Regions from separate parts of the Streptococcus sp. ELY_90 genome, predicted to be linked through region 3. Evidence: predicted binding sites of a transcription regulator. Region 3 holds the regulator's gene; each other region holds the start of a gene.

Region 1 (3,283 bases), on a different contig from region 3:
AATTCATAAAACTTATCCGGAATGACAACACCGAGGGACAGAGTTTTAACACGGACCTTCTCATCGGCATTTTCTTTTTTAGTAGAAAGAAAGGCGATGATATCCGGGTGAAAGATATTGAGGTAAACAACCCCCGCACCTTGGCGCTGACCCAATTGGTTGGAATAAGAAAAGCTGTCTTCAAAAAGCTTCATGACAGGAACAACTCCTGAGGCTGCACCGTCAAAGCCCTTGATAGGAGCTCCGGCTTCGCGCAAATTGCTGAGGGAAATTCCCACACCGCCCCCGATACGGGATAACTGTAGAGCAGAGTTGATAGAGCGGCCGATAGAATTCATGTCATCGGTCACCTGAATAAGGAAACACGAAACCAATTCGCCTCGGCGGCTGCGGCCGGCATTAAGAAAGCTTGGTGTTGCAGGCTGATAGCGCTGAGCAATCATTTCCGCAGCCAGATCTTTTGCCAGTTCTTCATTGCCGTCAGCAAAGTAGAGAGCATTAAAAAGAACACGGTCTTCAATACTTTCAAGATAGGCTTCGCCGTCATTGGTTTTAAGAGCGTATTGCTGGTAGAATTTATAGGCCGCCATAAATGATTTAAAATGGAAATCATAATCATAAAGAGACCGGGAAAGCTTTTCGATAAATTCAGGTTTGTATTTGGCAATAAAAGCTGATTCAATATAGTCATTGTCAATCAGAAAACGAATCTTATCCGTAATACTGTCAAAAGCTTTGGTATTCGGGCGTACATTTTCAGCAAAGAAAGCATTCAGGGCTTCTTTGTCCTTATGCAGCGGAATCTGCCCGTTGACGGGACGGTTAATTTCATTGTTGAGGCGGAAGTAAGAGACATCGCCGAGATTTTTGAGACTCATCTATAAGTTCCTATTCCTTACTAATTTCATCATGTTTTCTTTGGATAAGGGCAGAGCTGTGTTTTTAAAGCAGCCGGCCTTAGTTGTTTAAAATCCTTAAATTTAAATAAGGGCTTTTAATTTGGTAGGCTGAAAACCTGAAAAGACTGTGTCACCTGCTTCAATGACAGGAGCAGCAGTAAAGCCTAAGCTTTTTACATAGTCAATTTTGTCCGGCTGTTCATCGATATTGATTTCCTCAAAAGCAACATCGTGCTGTTCCAGGAACTTCTTGGTCATTTTGCATTGCATGCAGTTATTTTTTGAAAAAACAGTTATTTTAGCCATTTTCTTCTCCTAAAATTTAGATTTTTTTACAAGTTGCTTTACTAGGATATCTAAATTCAGGAAAAAAAGCAAGAAAATTTGCTCGAAAAAACACAAAATATAGTATAGCTATCTTAGGGATTCCACAAGATATAGTGTTTTTAGGCTGTGCCTGTCTTCAATAGACCAAAGACTGCCAGTACAGCACAGAATGCAGGTCCATATTTGTCCGATGGTCCAGAAAATTGTATAATTTTCATTAAATAAGCTAAAAAAACTCCACAAGGTTACTGACGCATCAGTTTTTCCTTTGAATCAGCAAGTCAGCCATTATGATTTTCAAAAATCTGCAGGTGTTCCAACAGCCGTCGGTTTGGCTGCTATGCGTGATGCTGTTGTTCAAACTGGCGGTGTTTTCAGTGGCTGTTCTTAAGAAATAAAACGGAGATTAACCAATGGCAGAAAAAATAAAATTCGAAAATGGCACATTGCAGGTTCCTGACTGTCCTGTTATTCCTTATATTGAAGGAGACGGTGTAGGACAGGATATTTGGCAGAATGCCCAGCTTGTTTTTGACCGAGCTGTTGAAAAGGCCTATAAAGGTAAGAGACAAATCGAATGGCTGGAAGTCTTAGCCGGAAAAAAAGCCTTCAGCCAAAGCGGCATCTGGCTGCCGGATGCCAGCTTGGAAGTTATCAAAACCCATCTGCTTGCTATAAAAGGTCCCTTAGAAACGCCGGTCGGCGGCGGTATCCGATCACTAAATGTTGCTCTGCGTCAGGAACTGGATCTTTTTGCCTGTGTCCGCCCTGTCCGCTATTTCCAAGGTGTTCCCAGTCCTTTGAAGCATCCGGAAAAAACAGACATCACCATCTTTCGTGAAAATACGGAGGATATTTATGCAGGGATTGAATGGGAGGCCGGCAGCAGTCAGGTTCAAAAGGTCATTGAGTTTTTGCAGACACAGATGCAGGTTCAAAAAATCCGTTTTCCTGAGAGCAGCAGTATCGGTATCAAGCCGATTTCTATTGAAGGCAGCAAACGTCTGATTCGATCAGCTATTGACTATGCTCTGGCTAAGGGGCTTAGGAAGGTCACATTAGTACACAAGGGAAACATTCAAAAATTTACAGAAGGAGGCTTTAGAAAGTGGGGTTATGAACTGGCTCAAGAGGAGTATGCTGCTGAACTTGAAAAGGGCCGACTGGTGGTTGATGACATCATTGCCGATAATTTTCTGCAGCAGATTCTGTTAAATCCCGAGCGCTTTGAAGTGGTTGCTCTGACCAATCTCAATGGTGATTATGCCAGTGATGCTTTAGCAGCACAGGTCGGCGGCATTGGTATGTCGCCCGGTGCTAATATTAACTATCAAACCGGGCATGCTGTTTTTGAGGCAACTCACGGCACTGCTCCTGACATTGCCGGACAGGATAAGGCCAATCCTTGTTCACTGCTCCTGTCGGGCTGCATGCTGTTTGAGTATATAGGCTGGAAAGAAGCGGCTGATCTTATTACCGCAGCTATTGAAAAAAGTTTTGCTGCATGCTGTTTTACAGCTGATCTGGCAGGAGAAGCACCGTCTTATTCAACCAGTGAATTTACCAAAGTGCTGATGGAAAACCTATAAGAAAAATGACTGACGAACTGAAACGGCATCCAGCTGTCAGATTTTCTGCTTGATTTTTGGAGTCAGTCCAGCAGTTTTTAGCTGCCGCTGTGATCTAGGAATAATAATCCAGACCTGTATTTCTTCTTTTAATCCTGTTTGGTATCTATGGCTGAAAAGAGATATAATATAACTATATATCAAGAAAGGCGGCTGTTTATGCCCTATTCACTTTCGGATCTTATTTATCTTTTCTTTGTTTATTCATTTATAGGCTGGCTGTGGGAGACCGTTTACTGCTCTATTCAGGACAGACAGTTTGATTACCGCGGTTTTTTGTTCGGACCTTACTGTCCAGTCTATGGTTTTGCAGTGACGACTGTTTTGATTTTTACCGACCCTTTTCAGGACAATCTTCTTGGGCTCTTTTTGAGCGGCATCGTGATTGCAACAGCTTTTGAATACTTTGCCGGCTGGTTTTTAGAAATC
Region 2 (3,283 bases), on a different contig from region 3:
TGTCATAAGAAATATCAAGGAGCTTCCAAAGCTTCTTAACACCTACTGCCATACCGTCCACATAAGCTTGAGGGGTGACGCCCGCTTCTTCAGCCTTTTGCTGAATTTTTTGTCCGTGCTCATCAAGACCGGTCAGATAAAAAACATCGTAGTTCATCATGCGCTTATAACGGGCTAAAACATCGCAGGCAATAGTCGTATAGGCCGAACCGATATGAAGTTTGCCGGATGGGTAATAAATCGGTGTTGTGATATAAAATGGCTTTTTATCGCTCATGTTTAAGATACCAAGAACGTAAAAACAAGCTAAAGACAGCCTTACTCAAAAAACAGAAAAATCCAGCTTTCAGCTGCTGAAAATGCTGCTTGTACGTTCGTTTCCTTTCTCATCCGAGGCAGATGAAACCTCTTTTTAATAACACTTTATTATAGCATAAATTGCCTATTATGAAAGCTCAAAATCAAAAAACAGTCTTAGAAGCCCCGGCTTTATCTGAAAATAAAAAAGAGCGGAATACAGGCACAATTGGCAGAATCAACTGTGCTCTTCCCGCTCTTTTCAAACTGCTCTTTAATAATTATTGAGCTTTTTTAAAGATTTACGTTCTTCATTTTCAATTTTTTTATAATTTTTAAGTAATTTATCAGCTGCTCTGCCTGTCCGCTTAGCGTAAGTTATTTTCTCTCTCAGTTTACCCTTGTTATTATAGGCTTTGAGGGTTAAGCGATTGCCTTTTTTCTGATAAGTTATCTTGCCTTTTTTCTCATCCTTAAAGTCTTTTTTATAGTCCTTCATTATGTCTTGAAGATCATTGTCGGAGGTATATTTATTTTGAACATAATCGTCAATATAATCGTTCAAACCATCAATAAAGTCCTTTTGGGAAATCGTCATCCGAATTTCTCTTTTCCAGATATTAGCCTGATGTGTCGGTTTCATGTGACCGGTGTAAGTTGTCCGAGCATTGAGAAAAAGATTGTCTTGCTCCATATTATCAGGCAAATCTATATTATAATTCAGTTTATAATAAGCATAAGTTTTCAGGTAATTTTTTTTAACGACTAAAAATTGATGATAAGTAATATTGCTTTTTTTGTTTTCCTTGTCAACATCAATCCACTCATCCTTTTTAGTGCTGTAGGAAGAAGCCGACACCTGTTCCCAAGTACCGTCTATATTGCCGGAATAGTAATAATAAGCCGCAGCGCCGCCGGCAATCAAGAGCAGTACAGCAAAGACTGACACTAAACTGATGATAACAATGGTTGAGGTCTTCATTTTTTTCTTTGGCTGCTGACGGGACACTGTAAATTCTCCTCTCTGAAAAGCTGCCTGAAATTCTTCTTGACTGGGTTCGCGTCCGTTTGCTGCACGGAACTGTTGTTGCCATTCATTTTGATTCATCTTAGACTCCTTAATAATTTATTACTCTTTTATTTTACCATACTTACAGCCTAATTTATCAGAATTTTGAAATTGTTTTTTCGATTTTAAGCTGTTTTCATCTAACGGGAAAGGCTGAGTCCTCATTGAGCAGGCCTTATTTTAACAAACCTTAAAATTATTGTGATTTAAGACTTGATTAAATACAATATGTAGTGTTATTATAGTAATTGCTGTACAATATATTGTGGGGTTATATTTTAATACTCTTTTGAGATTTCATCAGCTGTCTGAGCAGCAAAATAGCATTTACTGATTTGGAGGTACTTTACAATCGTGATTATACTAGCTGGGATGATCGGCGTCGGAAAAACAACCTATACATCCCGTATTGCTGAAAGTTTAGGAACACAGGCCTTTTTTGAACCTGTTGATAACAACCCTATTTTGGATAAGTACTATGAAGATCCTGAAAAATACGGTTTTGCTTTGCAGATTTATTTTCTAAACAAACGGTTTAAATCCATTAAAAGCGCCTACCATGAGGACAATAATGTTTTAGACCGCTCCATCTACGAGGATGCTCTGTTTACTTATATCAATACCTTACAGGGAAGCATCAGCCAGCAGGAATATCAGATTTATCTGGAACTCTTGGACAATATGATGGAAGAAATCAAGGGTCTGCCCAAGAAAGCACCGGACCTTTTAATCTATTTAGACGGCAGCTTTGACCACATTTTAAACAATATCAAAAAGCGCGGCCGCTCCTTTGAGCAGCCGACAAAAGATAACGGCTTGCTGGATTACTATCAGCTTTTGCACAGTAACTACAAGGACTGGTATGACAGCTATGATTACAGCCCTAAAATGCGGATTCAAACAGATGACTTTGATATCAATAACCCCAAGGATTGGGAGACTGTCTACCGTATGATTCAGCAAGAAATGAGCGCCCTTGGAATAGGCGATCGCTGACAGAAAACAACGGCTGCTTTGTCTTGTTGGTTTTCTATGATAAAGCATTAGTTGTCATTTCCCGGGCTGCTTTGACCTGCCCTAAAGGGCAGGTCAAAGTCCAACATCAAACCAAAAACAGTTCAGACTGTTTCAGTCGCTCTGAAGCTTATTTTTTGATACAATAATAAAAAAATGAATTAGAAAGATTGAACATAGGCGAAAAAGCTTCTTGAAAGCTTCTGCAAAACAGACAGGAAAGGCTTTGATTTTCCGCTTAGTCCCACAGTCTGCCGAATTTGGGATATGTTCTTGGTATCTTACTTATGAAACTCATTTCATGGAATATTGACTCGCTCAATGCTGCTTTAACCAGCGACTCAGCCCGGGCCTTGCTTTCACGTGCGGTTATCGATACTTTAGCTGAGAAAAAGCCTGATATCATTGCTATCCAGGAAACAAAACTGCCTGCTAAAGGGCCGACAAAAAAACACTTGGAAATTCTTAAGAACTATTTTGCTGATTACGATATTGCCTGGCGCTCTTCTGTAGAACCTGCACGCAAAGGTTATGCCGGTACGATGTTCCTTTATAAATCAGAGCTTAATCCAACAGTTACTTATCCCAATATCGGGGCTCCGGCAACTATGGACGCCGAAGGCCGAATCATTACGCTTGAATTTGATAACTTTTTTGTAACTCAAGTGTACACACCTAATGCCGGCGACGGCCTGAAACGTCTGGAAGACAGACAAATTTGGGATGAAAAATATGCTGATTACCTGGCAGAATTAGATAAGCAAAAACCTGTTTTAGCCGCAGGTGACTACAATGTTGCCCATGAGGAAATTGACCTGGCTCATCCCTCAAGCAACCGCCGCTCTCCGGGCTTTACAGATGAAGAGCGGGCAGGATTTACTAATTTATTAGCAAAGGGCTTTA
Region 3 (3,283 bases):
AAAATAGAAATAGTATAATGAAAAAACTGGTGGATTATTTTAAAAAATAAAATTTTAAAAAGGGATTTGATGAAGTTCTTTTTTCCTTGATAATAAAGGGATTATCCGTCATCATAATAAAAAAATAATGACCTTATAGAACTGTAATAAGTTTGTTGCCCAGACTTTATAGTTTAATTATAAAAACTTTATTTTATTGGAATAATATTAGAAAACTATATTAGAATAATAAGCAGAGGGGTATATGGCTAAAAGTATTTTAATTATTGAAGACGAAAAAAATCTGGCAAAATTTGTTTCTCTGGAACTGCAGCATGAAGGGTATGAAGTTGACGTGGAACATGACGGACGTTCCGGCTTAGACAGGGCTCTTGAAAGAGACTTTGACTTGATCCTTCTTGATTTGATGCTGCCGAAGATGGACGGCTATGAAGTAACACGCCGGCTGCAGCTGGAAAAAACAACTTATATTATAATGATTACTGCCCGTGATTCTACTATGGATATTGTCACCGGCTTGGACCGCGGCGCAGATGGCTATGTTGTAAAACCTTTTGCTATCGAAGAATTACTGGCTCGGGTTCGTGCGATTTTCCGCCGCCAGGATATTGAAAGAGCCAAGCATTCCGTAAAGAAAGACAGTGCCTACCGTGATCTGCAGCTGGATGTACACAATCGGGCTGCCATTCGAAATGGTGAAACCATACCTTTAACCAAGCGAGAATTTGATCTGCTCAGTGCTCTTATGGAAAACCTCAATCAGGTTATGACCAGAGAAGAACTTTTGGATCGGGTCTGGAAATATGATCAAGAGGCTGAAACAAATGTCGTTGATGTCTATATTCGTTACCTGCGCGGTAAGATTGATGTTTCCGGAAAAGAAAGCTATATTCAGACTGTCCGCGGCATGGGCTATGTCATCCGCGAAAAATAGATTAAAGCAAAGGGGAGAAAGAAATTTCTGCCCTTTGTTTTTGTGCAGAGGTGTGCTGAACAAAAAACATTGCCGCTGGCAGGCATACAGGATTCATTTGGCTGCTGCTTACTTTTGTTCCAGACCAAAATATGGTAAAATAAAGTACTAACTTGAATCAAGAAGTGAGGTGTTTTCATGCGCTGTCCTAAATGTAATTATTTAAAATCCAGTGTTGTTGACAGCCGTCAAGCTGAGGAAGGCAACACTATCAGACGCCGCCGAGAATGTGAAAATTGCCATACACGTTTTACAACCTTTGAAAGAATTGAAGAACTGCCGCTTTTGGTTGTCAAAAAGGATGGAACCAGAGAGCAATTTTCCCGTGATAAAATTTTCAATGGCATTATCCGCAGTGCTCAGAAGCGTCCTGTCTCCAGCAGTGCTATTGAAAAAGTTGTCAACGATATCGAGCAAAAAATCCGCAGTGACTATGACAGCGAAGTTTCCAGTGTTGTCATAGGAAATCTGGTCATGGATGAGCTGGCAGAGCTGGATGAGATTACTTATGTTCGCTTTGCCAGTGTCTATCGCAGCTTTAAGGATGTTGATGAAATTGAAGCGCTCCTGCAGCAAATTACTAACCGCGTCAGAAGTAAGAAAAAGAGTAAATTAGATGAAACCGATTGATGAATTTCTCTATGTCAGGCAGAACTATCTTTTGCCTGATACTGTCAGCTTAATGCGCTTTTATTTGCCCATTATCGGCAGTGACGCTGTAGCTCTTTATCAGTATTTTATCAGTTTTTTTGATAATGGTGAAAAAAGGCATAAATTCAGCGAAATTCTTAACCATACGCAATTTGGCATGGCTCGCTTTGAAGAATCTCTGTCTGTTTTGACAGCCATGGATCTTTTAGCCTTTTATGAGAAAGACGGCCTTTATTATGTGAAATTGCTGGCGCCTTTAACTGCTGAAGCCTTTTGTAAAAATGCTGTCTACCGCAATCTCTTAGAGCAAAAAATCGGTCAGATTGCTTTAGAGCATTTGGAACTGGCTGTTCCAGACGGAGCTGACAATCTGTCCAAACGGTTTTCTGATGTTTTTGGTTATACAGAAGAGCAGCCTCAGCCGCAGGAAGCAGCTAAAAGCAAAACAGACTTTGATTTGGACAGTTTTAAACACTTGATGACGAGAGACGGTCTTCAGTTTGCTGATGAACGGACCGATGCGGTTGCTTTATATGTGATTTCTGAAAAATACAAACTCACTTGGTATGAAACCTATCTTTTAGCAAAAGAAACGGCTACTCAGCATAAGATTTCAACCAAGCGCATGCAGCTGAAGAAGGAGCAGGCCAAGCAGACTGATACGTCCGGTCAATTTTCTAAGGAAGAGCAGATTATTATTCAGGAAGCCAAACTTGACCGCCCTGAGGTTTTCTTAGCTAAGATTAAGAAGGCGCGGCATGCAGCTATTACAGCGGATGAACGAAAGCTGTTGGCTGATTTGGCAGAAATGAGCTTTTTGGATGAAGTTATCAACGTTATGGTTTTATATACGGTTTCCAAAACAAATTCTGCCAACCTCAACAAGCGCTATTTGATGAAAATTGCCAACGACTTTGCCTATCAAAAGGTTGTTTCGGCAGAACAGGCTGTTGAAAAGATGCGTGCTTTTTCGGAACGCAGGACGAACCAAAATCAGGGAAAGACCAAAACAAAGAGCAATGTTCCCGAATGGAGCAATCAGGATTACAAGAATGAAACAACGGCAGATGAGCAGGCACGTTTAGAGGAAATTAAACGTCAGACGCTTGCCAGATTGAGAAAGGATGGTGAGTAGATGGAAAAGATTGGACAAACGCTGGCCAAAAAGGATACTAAAAAACACTACAATACCGAAGAAATGATGCAGACTATTTTGGCAGACCAAGATATTGCTGATTTTATCACTGCTCATCAGTTGACTCAGGAGCAGATTAAGCTCAGTCTTCCTAAGTTCAATCAGTACCGCTTAGAGCGCGACCGCTTTAAAAATCACGATGAAAATTACGTGGCCAAGGGCTATCAGCCGATTCTGACCATGAATGCAGGCTATGCAGACGTTTCTTATTTAGAAACTAAGGAGCTTAAGGAATCTCAGAAGAGACAGGCCGTTTCAGAACGCATCAATGTGGTCAGCCTTCCCAGATCCTATAAAAACATTTCTTTTGATGATATCAGTCTTGATGATGTCAAACGTTTAGATGTCTTTAAAATGGTTGCTGACTTTGTTGAAAACTACCCCAGCCCTGACCAAAAAGGTCTTTATCTTTATGGAGATATGGGGATCGGCAAGTCTTATCTGATGGCGGCCATGGCTCATGA

What was found. Region 3 encodes NrdR, which represses ribonucleotide reductase genes. Its sites were predicted from a motif close to ACACNATATATNGTGT; they were not measured.
Region 1: AC4HAF_RS02730 (redoxin NrdH) is a predicted target of NrdR. The motif match lies at 1,328-1,343, and genes of this name have one in related genera.
Region 2: AC4HAF_RS06540 (deoxynucleoside kinase) is a predicted target of NrdR. The motif match lies at 1,588-1,603, and genes of this name have one in related genera.

The regions. Positions count from the first base shown of each region.
Region 1 is NZ_JBZFUJ010000003.1:26,700-29,982, forward strand. It holds gene nrdE (class 1b ribonucleoside-diphosphate reductase subunit alpha) at 1-878, opposite strand, end outside; gene AC4HAF_RS02730 (redoxin NrdH) at 981-1,205, opposite strand; gene AC4HAF_RS02735 (hypothetical protein) at 1,495-1,617, shown strand; gene icd (NADP-dependent isocitrate dehydrogenase) at 1,640-2,815, shown strand; gene AC4HAF_RS02745 (putative ABC transporter permease) at 3,014-3,283, shown strand, end outside.
Region 2 is NZ_JBZFUJ010000009.1:6,631-9,913, forward strand. It holds gene metG (methionine--tRNA ligase) at 1-277, opposite strand, end outside; gene AC4HAF_RS06535 (hypothetical protein) at 572-1,405, opposite strand; gene AC4HAF_RS06540 (deoxynucleoside kinase) at 1,721-2,362, shown strand; gene AC4HAF_RS06545 (exodeoxyribonuclease III) at 2,668-3,283, shown strand, end outside.
Region 3 is NZ_JBZFUJ010000005.1:85,414-88,696, reverse strand. It holds gene AC4HAF_RS04560 (response regulator transcription factor) at 245-934, shown strand; gene nrdR (transcriptional regulator NrdR) at 1,112-1,603, shown strand; gene AC4HAF_RS04550 (DnaD domain protein) at 1,590-2,759, shown strand; gene dnaI (primosomal protein DnaI) at 2,760-3,283, shown strand, end outside.